DNA from 2 places in the Limnobacter sp. UBA7229 genome. Region 1 is predicted to be linked to the other one. Evidence: predicted binding sites of a transcription regulator. Region 1 holds the regulator's gene; the other holds the start of a gene.
The links. The regulator sigma-54, encoded in region 1, starts transcription at its own class of promoters, with help from an activator protein. The targets are predictions, from matches to a motif close to TGGCANGNAANCTGCTTT.
Positions count from the first base shown of each region.

Region 1 (7,011 bases):
GCGCTTCTCGTTCCGCATCAACACATTCTTGCACCGTGGCCTGTTCGCCAAGGCGTGCGCTCATGGGGTGACGTCGGCGGCTTTCCGAGTAGCGGGTGATCAGGGTTTCATCGTCGGCATCCAGAAACAGGATGCGAACATCGGTTCCTTTGGCCTTCATGTCTTGAATGATTTGCGGCACATCAATGATGTCGCGCCCTGTGCGTGCATCGGCAGCAATGGCAATTTGGGTGATACCTTCGGAGGACAAGCGCTGGATGACTTGCGGAATGAAGGAAGGCGGCAAGTTGTCAACGCAATAAAAGTGGGAGTCTTCCAGCGCACGAATTGCGACTGATTTACCCGAGCCTGAGAGGCCGGTGACCAATACCACCTTCATGTTAATCATGGCCGATGTCCGTTTCGGTGTCGGGGTCAACCTGGAGGTGGTCGATGCCGCCCAGCTCACTGAGCATGGCCTTTTGTTGACGCACCATGAACTCGTCCAGTGTATTGATGCCCCGCATTTGCAAAATGGTGTTGCGCACTGCGGCTTCAAGAAGCACGGCCAAGTTACGGCCTGCTGCCACTGGCAAAATGGCTTTGCGAATGGGCAGGCCCAGCACTTCCTGGAATTGCTGCTCGGTCACCAGGCGTTCCTGGTGCAATTCAAGCGAGGCCTTGCGCACCAGGTGCACAATCAGTTTCAAGCGCATTTTTCGGCGTACGGCCGTTTCACCAAAAATAGCCTTGATGTCGAGCAGGCCTACGCCGCGCACTTCCATCAGGTTGCGAATCAGTTCCGGGCAGCGGCCCTCGATGTAGTTGGGGGCCACGCGCGAGAACTCCACCACGTCGTCAGCCACCAGGCCATGCCCGCGTGAAATCAATTCCAGGCCCAGTTCGCTTTTGCCCAAACCTGATTCGCCACAAATAAGCACGCCCATGCCCAGCACATCCATGAAAACGCCATGCATCATGGTGGTGGGGGCGAGCCATTTGTTGATATACACGCGCAGAAAGTCGATGATTTCGGCGGCCGACAGGGGTGTGGCGAGCAGGGGAATGTTGGATTCGTCGCAGGCGGCTTTCAAAAGTGGGTGCGGTTGAAATGATTCAGCCACGATGACAGCGGGCGGATCGCCTTCAATCAGTTTGTCGATTTGGTGTTTTTTGCGTTCGTCGCTGATGCGGGCGAAATATTCGATTTCCTGTCGACCAAACACCTGGATGCGACCCGGGTGAATGGTGTTGAGGTGACCTACCAGATCAGAGGAAGCAAAACACTGAAGATCCAGGTGGCGGTCACCGCCATTTAAACCGGCCAGCCAGTCAAGCTTGAGTTTGTTGCGGTTGGCTTCGATCAGTTCTTTCAGTTGCTTCACAGGCTTAACTCGCGGGTTGGTAAGGCTCCCAGTTGGCGATCAGTTGGTGAGTGGCGCCGGGATCGGATTCTGTCATGAGTTTCTCACGGAAATCTTTGTCAGACAGCATTTGAGCCAGTTCTGACAGTATATCCAGATGATGCTGGTTTGCGCTTTCTGGCACCAGCAAAAACATGAGCAGCTTGACGGGTTGGCCGTCTGGGGCATCAAAAGGGATTGGGTCTTGCACACGCACCAGCGAGGCGATAGGTTCGCGCAGGCCCTTGATGCGGCCATGCGGTACGGCCACTTGCTGGCCTAAGCCAGTGGAGCCCAAACGTTCACGCGCAAACAGGCTGTCGAACACCTTGGATCTTGCGATGCCTTGGTTGTTTTCAAAGACCAGACCGGCTTGTTCAAACACGCGCTTTTTGCTGGTGACCTGTGTGTCCAACAATATGTTGGATGGTGGAAGTAGATTTGCGATCAAGTTCATCGCTGTTGATTCCTGAGACCCGCTTCTAATCGTGGGGCCGATTATACGCCATAAAAACAGAAAAGGCGGATGGAAGTCCGCCTTTTGATTTTCCCTGAAATTACAGAGGTTTATTCAGCTTCTTCGACCACCTGGTGTTTCATGGGGGTGTGGTTGTGGTTGGTTAGTTTGTCTTTGTGACGCAGTACCTGGCGATCCAGTTTGTCGGCCAGCGCATCAATGGCTGCGTAGAGGTTTTCATGACTTGCTTCAGCGTGAATGTCTTTGCCGCGAACGTGCAGTGTGACATCTGCCCTTTGAACCAGCTTGACCACCGAGATGGTCACCGATGCATCAATGACGTGATCAAAATGCCTTTTCACCCGATCCAGTTTTTCGATGACGTAGTTTCGAATCGCTGGGGTAACTTCCAGATGATGACCATTGATGTTCAAGTTCATAAGGTATCTCCTTTCGTTGCTGCGGGGGGAAGCTTTAACAGTTAAAGCGACTTGCGCATGTTCACCGGGGGTATTTTCAGTGATTCCCGGTATTTAGCGACCGTGCGTCTTGCGACCACGATGCCCTGTTGACCGAGTAGGTCGGCGATTTGGCTGTCAGATATCGGCTGCTTGGCGTCCTCCGCAGAAATCAGTTGCTTGATGAGTGCACGGATGGCCGTGCTGGAAGCCTGACCACCTGAGTCGGTGGAAACATGGCTTCCGAAGAAATACTTTAGCTCAACCAACCCATAGGGCGTCAACATATATTTTTGCGTGGTGACCCTTGACACGGTCGATTCATGCAGACCCAGCAAGTCGGCAATTTCCCGCAGAACCAAGGGCTGCATTGCGATTTCGCCGTGATTGAAGTAGCCGATTTGACGTTCTACGATGGCTTGGCTAACCCGTAAAATAGTGTCAAATCGCTGCTGAACGTTTTTTAACAACCAGCGGGCCTCTTGCAGTTGTGCGCTGAGTTGGGCGCTTTGGCCGCGGTGAGATCGCAAAATGGAGGCATACATTTCATTGATGCGAATTTTTGGCATCACATCCGGGTTCAGTTGCACATGCCACTGACCACTGAGTTTTTTCACGATCACGTCGGGCACCACATGGTCGTCGTCAATGCGGCGAAAGCGCGCACCGGGAAATGGCTCAAGTGAGCGAATAATCTGGTGACAGATTTTCAGTATGTCTTCGTCCACATTCAGCGCTTTTTTCAGCTTGGTGAAGTCGCGCTGGGCCAGTAAGCCCAAGTGATCACGAACAATGTGCTGGCAGTGGGTGTACAGGCTTTGCTGGCAGGTGATGTCTTTGCGCTGGGCCAGTTGCAGCAGCAGGCATTCGGCTGCATTGCGGGCACCCACGCCGGGTGGGTCAAAACTTTGCAGCAGGCGCAAGGCCGCGCTGAGTTCTTCAAACTCCAGGTCGGGCTCGTCCTGCAGGGTTTCCCACAGGTCTTCAAGTTCAACAGTCAGGTAGCCATCGTCGCTGAGGTAGTCAATCAGCCAAAGCACCAGGTTTTTGTCACGTTCGCTGGCCTGTGTCATGCGCAGCTGGTCGATCAGGTGCTGGTGCAGGCTGCTGTCGGGCGCAGCCAGTTGCAGGCCGGGTTTTTCTTCATCGCCATCGGCACCTGCGCCGCTGTTGTCGCGCCAGTCGCCTTCCCAGTTGTCCTGGATGGAGTCGATGGTCTCGCGCTGAACAATTTCTTCGCTTTGATTGTCTTGTTCAGCTTGCTGATCGCTGACCGGTTCGCTGGCTTTGCGGGGGTCGGGATCGGCCTCAAAGCTGTCGCCCTGTGGCTCGTGCAGTTCGCCATTGCTGCTGTCCAGGCTCAGGGTGCGCTCGCCTTCCACGGCCTCTTCGTCAGCCAACTCCAGCAGTGGGTTTTCAGCCAGCGCTTGTTGAATTTCCTGCTGCAACTCCAGTGTGGACAATTGCAGCAAGCGAATGGATTGCTGCAACTGAGGCGTGAGCGTGAGGTTTTGCGAGACTTTAAGCTGAAGGGATTGTTTCATGGAGATTCAGCTTTACATCCGGAAGTGTTCGCCGAGGTACACGCGGCGTACATCGTCGTTTTTCACAATTTGCTCGGGACTGCCCGAGGCCAGCACGCGGCCCGCGCTGATGATGTAGGCACGATCACAAATGCCCAGGGTTTCCCGTACATTGTGGTCGGTGATCAGCACGCCGATACCTTTGGATTTCAAAAAGGCAACGATGCGTTGAATTTCCAGTACCGCAATGGGGTCAACGCCTGCGAAGGGCTCGTCCAGCAAAATGAAGCGCGGCTGGCTGCCCAGCGCACGGGCAATTTCAAGTCGGCGGCGTTCGCCACCCGAGAGGGACGCCGCCAGCGAGGTGCGAATGTGCGCAATTTGAAGGTCGTTCAGCAAATCTTCGACAGCCTGATCCACCGTTTTGTCTCTGGGTGGATTGATTTCAAGCACTGCGCGAATGTTGTCTTCCACAGTCAGTTTGCGAAACACGGAGGCTTCCTGAGGAAGATAAGAAAGCCCTGCGCGTGCGCGCTCGTGAATGGGTTGCAAGGTGATGTCGCGGCCTTCCAGGCAAATGTTGCCTTCGTCGGCACTGACCAAACCCACAATCATGTAAAAGCAGGTGGTTTTGCCAGCGCCGTTGGGGCCCAGCAGGCCGACCACCTCGCCTGTGTCCACGTGCAGCGACACATCTTCAATCACGCGTTTGCTGCGGTAGGCTTTGCGTAGGCTAAGCGCTTGAAGCCGTCCTTGTCCTGTCAGGGTGTGTGCGGGGGTGTTGCTCACTTGCTGCCCCCTTTTGGCGCGGGCTCAGTCTCTTGGGTTTTTGGTTTGATCACTGCCTGTACGCGTGAGGAACCACTGCTGTTGGGTGTTCCCACCACATTCAGGAATTCTGTATTTTGCTCGTACGTAATTTTGGTACCCGAGATCGATTCAGTGAGCTGACCATTGGTGCTTTTTTGAATGCTGGCTGCACCGGTCAATGTCACGATCGATTTATTACCGTCGAATTCAATGGTGTTGCCAGTGCCGTTGATCAGCAGTACTTCATTGGGCTTCTCTGAATCACGCTGCTGTTTGAAGCGGGCAGGTTTTCCTTCCACAGTGGCGAACTGGGTACCGTCGCTGCGTTCGGTCAATGTCAATTTGTCGCCGCGAATCACCAAACTTCCACGCGTCAACAGCACATTGCCGGTGAACACGTTCACGTTTGACTTTTCGTTGTAAGTCATCTGGTTGGCGTCAATGGTCGTGGGTTGTTGTTTGTCAGATTCCAGTGCTTGCGCGCAAACCCCTAGTGCCAGTGCAGGCGCAGCCAGTGCGAGGGAAATCCAGGTGGAGCGTTTCATCGTTTGGCCTCTATGCGAAACTTGATTGACCCTTGGGCAGTCAACTCGCCAGTGTCGTTGTTCAGTGTGGCACCCTGTGCTTCAAACCGTTGGCCCGGGCGGGTCACCAGCACATTCTTGTCGGTTGAAATTTCGTTGGTGATATTGTCGATCCGTATTTCTTCAGATTTCATGGTGGTCAGTAGCCCTTCGTTTTGACTGGTCACCACCACGTTGTCCCGCAAGAAAATTTCGTCGGTGTCGAGCAGGTAAACGCCTTTTTGGGCGTTGCCTTTTACCATGCCGTTGCCTGATTCAAACTGTTCCAGTTCGGGCTCGGTGATGTTCCAGACGTTGCCTTGTGGGATGTGTTCGGCTTCCTTGCTGCGAATGATCGAATATTTGTTTTCGGCCAGGTCATGGCTTTGTACCGAGAAATTGCGCAAGTAATAGTCGCTGCTGGTGGGGTCGCTTTTGCCGCTGGCACTAAACAGGCTCAGTTCAGACTGAATGGCAAACCAATACGAGGTGGCGGCGAGTGCGAACGTCAGCAGCAGCGGTATGAACTGCGAAAGCAGATTGAAAAAAGCACTCACTGGTTTCACGATGCTTCCCAGGGGTTTTGATAGTCGGCTTGATGACTCAAAATGAAGTCACACAATTCCCGGGCAGCACCATCGCCGGGGGGGCGTGTATTAATCCAGTTGGCTGCGTTTTTCATGGCCGCCGGGGAGTGCTGGGTGGTGGCAGCCAGGGCAACCTGTTGAAGCACCGGGTAATCGGGCCAATCGTCTCCAAAAAAGCCGCATTCGCTCCAGTCCAATCCAAGCAGTTGGCGAATTTCATCATAGGCTTGCAGCTTGGTTTTACAGCCTTGAACCAACTGGTAGATGCCAAGGTCTTTGGCGCGTTTTTCTACAATGGTGCTCGAGCGCGCAGTAATCCAGATCACCTTGATGCCATGGTCCATCAGCAGTCGAAGGCCTTGGCCATCAAACACACTGAAGCGTTTCATAACCTCGCCTTCATTGCCGAAGTACAGCCCGCCATCGGTCAGGGTTCCATCCACATCAAAGCCCATCAGTTTGATTTGTGCTGCGGCTTGGGCAGCAGTGGGTTCGCGGTCGGTCGATTGATCCATTACACCACCTTGGCTTCAAACAGGTCATGGAAATTCAGGGCGCCAACAATATGACCTTGCTCGTCCGTGACCACCACCTGGCTGATGTGGCTGACCTCCATCATGCGAACTGCCTCTACGGCCAGCTTGTCAGGTGAAATACATTTGGGCGCACTGTTCATGACTTCACTCACCAGCAAGCCCCGCAAATCCAGACCCTGTTCGATCAGGCGGCGCAGGTCACCGTCGGTAAAAACGCCCAGCAGCTTGTTGTTGGCCCCGACCACGGCAGTCATTCCCAAGCCTTTTTTGGTAATTTCCAGAATGGCATTGGAAATGCTGGCTGATGGCGCCACGGTGGGAATTCGGTCGCCTTTGCGCATGACATCGCTGACATGGGTCAACAATTTGCGACCCAGGCTGCCACCAGGATGCGACAGTGCGAAGTCTTCTTCGCTGAAACCTCGCGCCTTCAACACCACCACGGCAAGGGCATCACCCAGGGCCAATGCCGCTGTTGTACTGGCGGTTGGGGCCAAATTCAGGGGGCAGGCTTCCTTTTCAACGCCGCAGTCCAGTACCAAATCGGCCTGACGGGCGAGTGCTGAATCGAGTTTGCCGGTCATGGCGACTATTTTTGCCCCGCGGCGCGCGATGGCTGGCAATACCGCCACCAGTTCCTCGGTGTTTCCTGAGTTAGACAGGGCAATAACAACGTCTTCTTGGGTGATCATGCC
Region 1 is NZ_DKTN01000014.1:32,465-39,475, reverse strand. It holds gene rapZ (RNase adapter RapZ) at 1-388, opposite strand, end outside; gene hprK (HPr(Ser) kinase/phosphatase) at 381-1,364, opposite strand; gene B4C79_RS08350 (PTS sugar transporter subunit IIA) at 1,369-1,839, opposite strand; gene hpf (ribosome hibernation-promoting factor, HPF/YfiA family) at 1,950-2,279, opposite strand; gene B4C79_RS08340 (RNA polymerase factor sigma-54) at 2,321-3,841, opposite strand; gene lptB (LPS export ABC transporter ATP-binding protein) at 3,854-4,609, opposite strand; gene lptA (lipopolysaccharide transport periplasmic protein LptA) at 4,606-5,175, opposite strand; gene lptC (LPS export ABC transporter periplasmic protein LptC) at 5,172-5,759, opposite strand; gene B4C79_RS08320 (KdsC family phosphatase) at 5,756-6,295, opposite strand; gene B4C79_RS08315 (KpsF/GutQ family sugar-phosphate isomerase) at 6,295-7,011, opposite strand, start outside.

Region 2 (7,011 bases), on a different contig from region 1:
GGAGGAGCAACCACGCCTGAACCTGTCTGGAACTTCCAGACTTCCTTACCGGTTTTGGCATCCGCCGCCTTCAGGAAACCTTCTGGAGTACCCCAGAACACCAGGTTACCGCCGGTCGTCAGAACACCACCCCACAGAGGCGCGTTGTTGGTGATTTCCCATTCGATCTTGCCGGTCTTGGGGTTCATCGCACGCAGTGCGCCGATGTAGTCAAAGCCAGGCAAAGTCTTGATGGTGAAACCGGCGCCCAGGTAAGCCGCACCCTTCTTGTAGGTGATTGGCTCGTTCCAGATTTCCATGCCCCACTCGTTGGCAGGAACATAGAACAGACCTGTGTCAGGGCTGTAGGCCATTGGCTGCTGGTTCTTGCCACCCAGGAATGAAGGGGCGGAGAACACTGTTTCGCCTTTCTTGCCGTCCATCTTGGTGGGGTCACCAGGGCGGTTGGCGGGGTCGAAAATCGGGCGACCTGTCTTCATGTCGATGCCCTTGGCCCATGTGATTTTCTTCACAAATGGGAAGGCATTTTCCAGCTTGCCGGTGGTGGCGTCGTTCACGTACATGAAGCCGTTGCGGTCAGCTTTCGCACCAACGCGCTTGCCATTCATGTCAAAGGTCACGAACTCGTTCACACCGTCATAGTCCCAACCGTCGTTCGGTGTGGACTGGTAGTGCCACTTGATCTGGCCGGTTTTTACATCAACTGCCACTGTGGATGTGGAATACAGGTTGTCGCCGGGGCGCAGGTGGCTGTTCCAGGGCGCTGGGTTACCAGTACCGAAGTAAGCCAAACCTGTTTTGCTGTCATAGGAGCCACCCAGCCAGGTTGCTGCACCGCCGGTTTTCCACATGTCGCCTTTCCAGGTGGCATTGGTGGTACCGGAAATTCCAGCTTCCTTCTTGTTGCCGTCTTTGTCCCATGTATAACCCATGTGGCCTTCAACGGTTGGGCGCAGCCATACCATTTCACCAGTCTTGGCATTGCGTGCTTCAACACGACCCACTACACCGAATTCGCCACCCGATACACCTGTCAGCACCAAACCGTTGGCGATGATGGGTGCAGCAGTGTTGGAGTAACCCGCTGCATAGTCGTCAATCTTGTCTTTCCACACCACCTTGCCGGTGTTCTGGTCCAGGGCGATCAACTGGGCATCCAGTGTCGAGAAAATCACCAGGTTGTCATACAGGGCGGCACCGCGGTTCACCACGTCGCAGCAAGGCATAATGCCTTCTGGCAGGCGGTGCTCATATTTCCACAGCTTTTCACCTGTCGAAGCATCCAGTGCGTAAATGCGTGAATAGGAACCGGTGACAAACATCTTGCCGTTGTGAATCAGCGGCTGGCTTTCCTGGCCACGCTGCTTTTCACCACCGAACGAGAATGACCACGCTGGAACCAGCTTGCCCACGTTCGATACGTTGATGTCTTTCAATGGGCTGTAACGCTGACCCTCTGTACCAATACCCCAGGACAATACGTCGCCTGTGGATTTGGCATCGTTTTGAATCATTGCGTCTGTCACATTGGCCGAAGCCACTGCGGGAATCGCCAGTGCGGTTGCTACCATCGCGCTAAGCAGAGTTTTGCGCATTATTTGTTTCTCCTCTCATCATCCGTTACTTTGAGGTTCTCGCCCCTCGTTTGCAGAGTCGGGGCTACCCACAGAAACCTAGCGCAAGCTTCATGCCAAGTAGAATATTTCATCTAAATAAATTTTTTATTCAATAAAATCAGTGCGTTACAAAAACACCCTCATTAGAGTGATTTCATTGATCGCGATAAGAAAAAAAAGAGACAGTTTTGTGACATTGCAACAGCTCACCTGTTCAGCAACACACAAACTGTCCCTTTTTGACACACTTGGTACAGCGTTAACCCTTATACTCTCCGCTCAAAAACCGCCCAAAGCCTGCTTTTCATACAAAGGGTACAAATTGGTCACATTGCGGTAAAACTCAGCCGGGTAGGCTGCAAAGTTTCGGAATCGCTCGGGGGCACCTTTCTTCATCACATCATTCATTTCCTCGCCCATATTGGCCGCGTCGGTCAGTCGTTTGTCCAGCCAACTCAAGTAATCCAGGGTTTGGTCAATGGCCTCGGTGCCCCAACTCAAGGGGCCGTGGCTGGGCACCACCACCTTGGGCTTCATGGCTTGCAGTGTTTTCAGGCTTTCTATCCACGGTTTCAGCTGGGCATGCGGGGTGGTCACAATACGCTTGTAAAACACCAGGCCACCGGCCCACATCACTTTGCTTTCCGGGTCAAATAACACCAGGTCCGAATCGGTGTGGCCTTTCAATTCAAGGGTTTGAATTGTCTTATCGCCCAGTTTATTGAAGTTGCCCGGCAGTATGGTTTGCACGGGAAATACGCTTTCAGTGCCCTTCATCCAGTCGCCACACAAACGGTACAAGTTAGTTTCATACAAAGCCGCTTCGGCTTTGATGCCTTGCATGGTCAACTTCGTGGCGGCAAGCGCCTCTTTCGGGTAAGCCTGATTGCCCAAAAAATAATCCGGGTGAAGGTTCAGTGCCACCACCTGCTTCACTGGTTTGTTCTTGCTGACCGAGTTGATCAAGGTCCGCTGTTGCTCGCCATAAATACGCGAGGTTCCGGTGTTGATAACGTACACCCCCGAGTCGTCCATGTAAAAACCGGTGTTGATGATGTTGCAGCCATTGGCCTGAGAAAAGTCATCGTTCGCACCCGCAATCACATACCAGCCACCCGCCAGTTTGGTGGCTTTCAAACCGTAATCAAGGGTGGCTTTGTCAGGTGTTGGTTTGGCAACATTGGGCAGCTCAGCCAGCGCAGGGGCAACAAGAACAATGAACGTGGATGCGGCAAATATCGCGCGCACAGCTTTGAACAAATTCATTGGGTAACCTTTGCATCAATTCGGTTGCCGTTGTTGTCGCGCCCTACCAGGCTGATTGGGCCCACCGGTTTCTTGTCAAAATCAAACGAAAACAAAGGGTTCTCCGACACAGGCTCAAAGGGGTAAAGCTTGGCCAGTACTTGTTTGTTCTTGTCTTGCAAAATCATTTCTTCAATGTAAAAGGCGGGCACGCCGGCCACCAACCCCGTGTCCATGGGGTGCGACACCTGCACGCGCAGGCGTGCGTCATCCCGCAACTGGTTGGCATCAAACATTTTGCCAGCCACCTTGTTCAAGGTTTGTGGCCAGCTGCCATCGGCCCGTGTTGCGCCAGGCACGGTGCAACCCCCGCCAGACGCTTCAATAAAGGCATAGCCCACATGCCACACACCGTTTTCAGTCAGGGCTGCAACGCGAATGGGGCTGGCTTGCTCCAACTTGAAACGAAAATTCAGGGCAGGCTTGGCTTTCTCGGGAATGAACTCCAGCACCTTTCGAATCGGGTTTCTGTCCACCAGCACCACGATTTTTTTCACCTTACCGAGTGCGGAAGCATCGAATGACACGGGCACATTCATGGCATCTTCGGCGAACAAGGGCACCGTGACCTTGATGCGGGAATCAAACACGGTTTTTGCATCGGCATCGAAGAACTGGCCTTTCATGTCAGGCCACTGCATGGAACCCAGCGGGTCTCCGCCAGTCAAATCGCCTTTGACTGCGCCAAGTTCGGCGGGCGCTGCAAGAACCGGGCTGGCGAAGAAATTGCTCACCAGCAAGAAACCGCTCAAGAAAACCCCTAGCGGGGTCATTTTATTAATCGATTGTTTTGTACCGCTGAACATCATGATTACTTGTCTCCTGCATTTTGTAATCTGTCAGAATGCAAGCAATCGACATGCCTGTATCCGCAAATGCTCAATTTAAAAGTATCCGCCCGCTGGAAAAAAGACGATGGTCAGTTTGTTGAACTGGACCAACGCATGTTAAACACCCTTAAAACCATTGACTCGGAAGGTTCCATTTCGCTGGCCTGTAAGGCGCTGGGTATCTCTTACCGTACCTTATGGTCGCAAATCCAGCAATACAACCTCATGCTGGGTGAAGAACTGGTGGCTACGCACGGACGCGCAGGGGCATGCCTGACCCGGTTCGGTCACAAGTTGATCTGGATGGTGGAGCAAGGCAATGTGCGCGTGGCACCCGACCTGGGTACCGTGGGCGAGCAACTGAACGCCGAATGGCTGGATGTTGATCAAAACAAGCCCTGGATCAGCCTTGCGCTGAGCGACGACCTGGTGCTGCAAAACCTGTTTCAAAACACTGCGCTGTACAAAAAGCTCCAACTGTCGCTGCGCTGGTCGGGCAGCATTGCAGCGCTCTCAGCCCTGCACCGCGGTGAAGTGCGCGTGGCCGGCTGCCACTTGCCTGTTGGCCTTGAAGAACACTCCCATGTCCATCACATCATGCGGCGCTGGTTGCGCGGTTCCAACCTCAGTGTGATTGAACTGTTCGAGCGTGACATCGGCTGGATGAGTCGCCCAGCTTCCGTGCCACCAACACTGGAAGACGTGGCCCAACGGCGCGCCCTGCTGGTGAACCGAAACTCGGCTTCATCAACCCACCACCAACTGGACGCACTGATCACAAAAGCCTGCCTGAAAGCAGAAGACCTGCCTGGGTTTTTTCACGAAGAAAATTCCCATTTGGCAGTGGCTTGTACCATTGCAGCGGGACACGGTGACTTGGGCCTCGGCATTCGAGCCGCAGCTGATCACTACGGGCTGCAATTCCGGCCGGTATCCAAAGAAAGATACTTTTTGGTATTGCACAACAGCGACCTTCAATACCATGCCCTCGAAATTCTGTTGCCTTGGTTGCGCAGCGACGAAGTACTCGAACATGTAAAAAGTGCTGCGGGATACAAACCATTGAACATTGGCAGAACACAGGCACTGGAATTGTTTCTCAACGAAATTCAAGCCAACTAACCCCCCCACATTTGAGTGTGTCAAATGTGTGCAGCGCAACAATATTATGCAAATAATTGCATAATTAACTGACAGGGCCTGCTGTCCTCTCGCCTCGAGTCTGGCAACTTCATTCCCAATATCTTTTCCACAAATAGCGTGTTGCGGAAACAAACTTCCGAACACTGTCCCCATTCGACACTGGCATGCCCGTTGCGCAAAGCGCCCTACCACCATCAACACTACAAAGGAGTTAGGGATATGAATATGGTTGACGAATTAAACCTGGGCGTGGCGTTTCCGTTCAAAGCGAAATATGACAACTTCATCGGCGGCAAATGGGTCGCTCCAAAAGGCGGGCAGTACTTCGACAACGTAACACCAGTCACAGGCCAGGTGCTTTGCAAGGTTGCTCGCTCTCAAGCTGAAGACATTGAACTGGCGCTGGATGCTGCGCATGCAGCGAAAGACGCTTGGGGCAAACGCTCACCCACAGAACGCTCCATTATTCTGAACCGCATTGCCGACCGCATGGAAGAAAACCTGCGCCTGATCGCCGTGGCTGAAACACTGGACAACGGCAAACCGCTGCGTGAAACCATGGCTGCCGACATTCCGCTGGCGATTGATCACTTCCGTTATTTCGCAGCCTGTATTCGTAGCGAAGAAGGCAGCATTTGTGAAATTGACCACCAAACCTACGCCTATCATTTCAACGAACCCTTGGGTGTCGTCGGGCAAATCATTCCCTGGAACTTTCCGATTTTGATGGCGGCCTGGAAGTTGGCACCTGCATTGGCTGCCGGCAATTGTGTGGTGTTAAAGCCTGCAGAACAAACACCAGCATCGTTGCTGGTGGTGATGGATTTGATTGCTGACTTGCTGCCGCCCGGCGTGCTGAACATCGTGAATGGCTTTGGACTGGAAGCAGGCAAACCACTGGCGAGCAATCCGCGTATTTCAAAAATTGCATTCACCGGTGAAACATCCACAGGCCGACTGATCATGCAATACGCCGCACAAAACCTGATCCCTGTCACGCTGGAATTGGGCGGAAAATCACCCAATATTTTCTTCTCTGACATCATGGACGCAGACGATGCATTCTTTGACAAAACCCTCGAAGGTTTTGCCATGTTTGCATTGAACCAAGGCGAAGTATGCACGTGCCCGTCACGCGCACTGATTCAGGAGGATATTTACGATGCCTTCATCGAACGCGCCATTGAACGGGTAGGCAAAATCAAGCAAGGCAACCCGCTCGATGAAAGCACCATGATCGGCGCTCAAGCTTCCTCAGAGCAACTGGAGAAAATCCTGAGTTACATCGATCTGGGCAAACAAGAAGGCGCCAAGTGCCTCATTGGTGGCGAACAGAACAAACAAAGCGGCGACCTGGCTGGCGGCTACTATGTGAAGCCAACCGTGTTCCACGGCCATAACAAAATGCGTATTTTTCAGGAAGAAATTTTCGGCCCCGTGTTGTCGGTGACTACCTTTAAAGACGAAGCTGAAGCCCTGCAAATTGCCAACGACACGCTGTACGGTTTAGGCGCAGGGGTGTGGAGTCGTGATGGCGCGCGCGCTTTCCGAATGGGCCGTGCCATTCAGGCTGGCCGAGTGTGGACCAATTGTTACCACCTCTACCCGGCACATGCCGCCTTTGGTGGCTACAAGCAATCGGGCATTGGCCGCGAAAACCACAAAATGATGTTGCACCACTACCAGCAAACCAAAAACCTGCTGGTGAGCTATAACCCCAACGCCTTGGGCTTTTTCTAAGCGCCTTGTTTGATTTGGCTCACGCCGCTCAACTCCAAAGGGATTGGGCGGCATTTTCATTTATGTGGAGAAAAGAATGGCAAACCGAGTCAGCGCAAGCCCTCAGGCACTGGAATTGATCGCGACCTTGAGAGCTCAGCATGGTGATGTGATTTTTCATCAAAGTGGCGGTTGTTGTGATGGCAGCGCACCCATGCTGTTTCCTCGCAACGAGTTTCCCTTGGGTGGATCAGATGTCAAGCTGGGCGACATTGGTGGCGTGCCCTTTTACATGAGCAAATCCCAGTTTGCCTATTGGGAACACACGCATTTGACAATTGATGTCGTGAAAGGAAATGGCGGAATGTTCAGCCTGGAACGCCCCAGTGGCATGCGAT
Region 2 is NZ_DKTN01000010.1:37,248-44,258, forward strand. It holds gene B4C79_RS04660 (PQQ-dependent methanol/ethanol family dehydrogenase) at 1-1,595, opposite strand, end outside; gene B4C79_RS04665 (quinoprotein relay system zinc metallohydrolase 1) at 1,896-2,882, opposite strand; gene B4C79_RS04670 (quinoprotein dehydrogenase-associated SoxYZ-like carrier) at 2,879-3,694, opposite strand; gene B4C79_RS04675 (substrate-binding domain-containing protein) at 3,797-4,873, shown strand; gene adh (aldehyde dehydrogenase) at 5,114-6,634, shown strand; gene B4C79_RS04685 (DUF779 domain-containing protein) at 6,711-7,011, shown strand, end outside.
Region 2: B4C79_RS04660 (PQQ-dependent methanol/ethanol family dehydrogenase) is a predicted target of sigma-54. The motif match lies at 1,676-1,693, and genes of this name have one in related genera.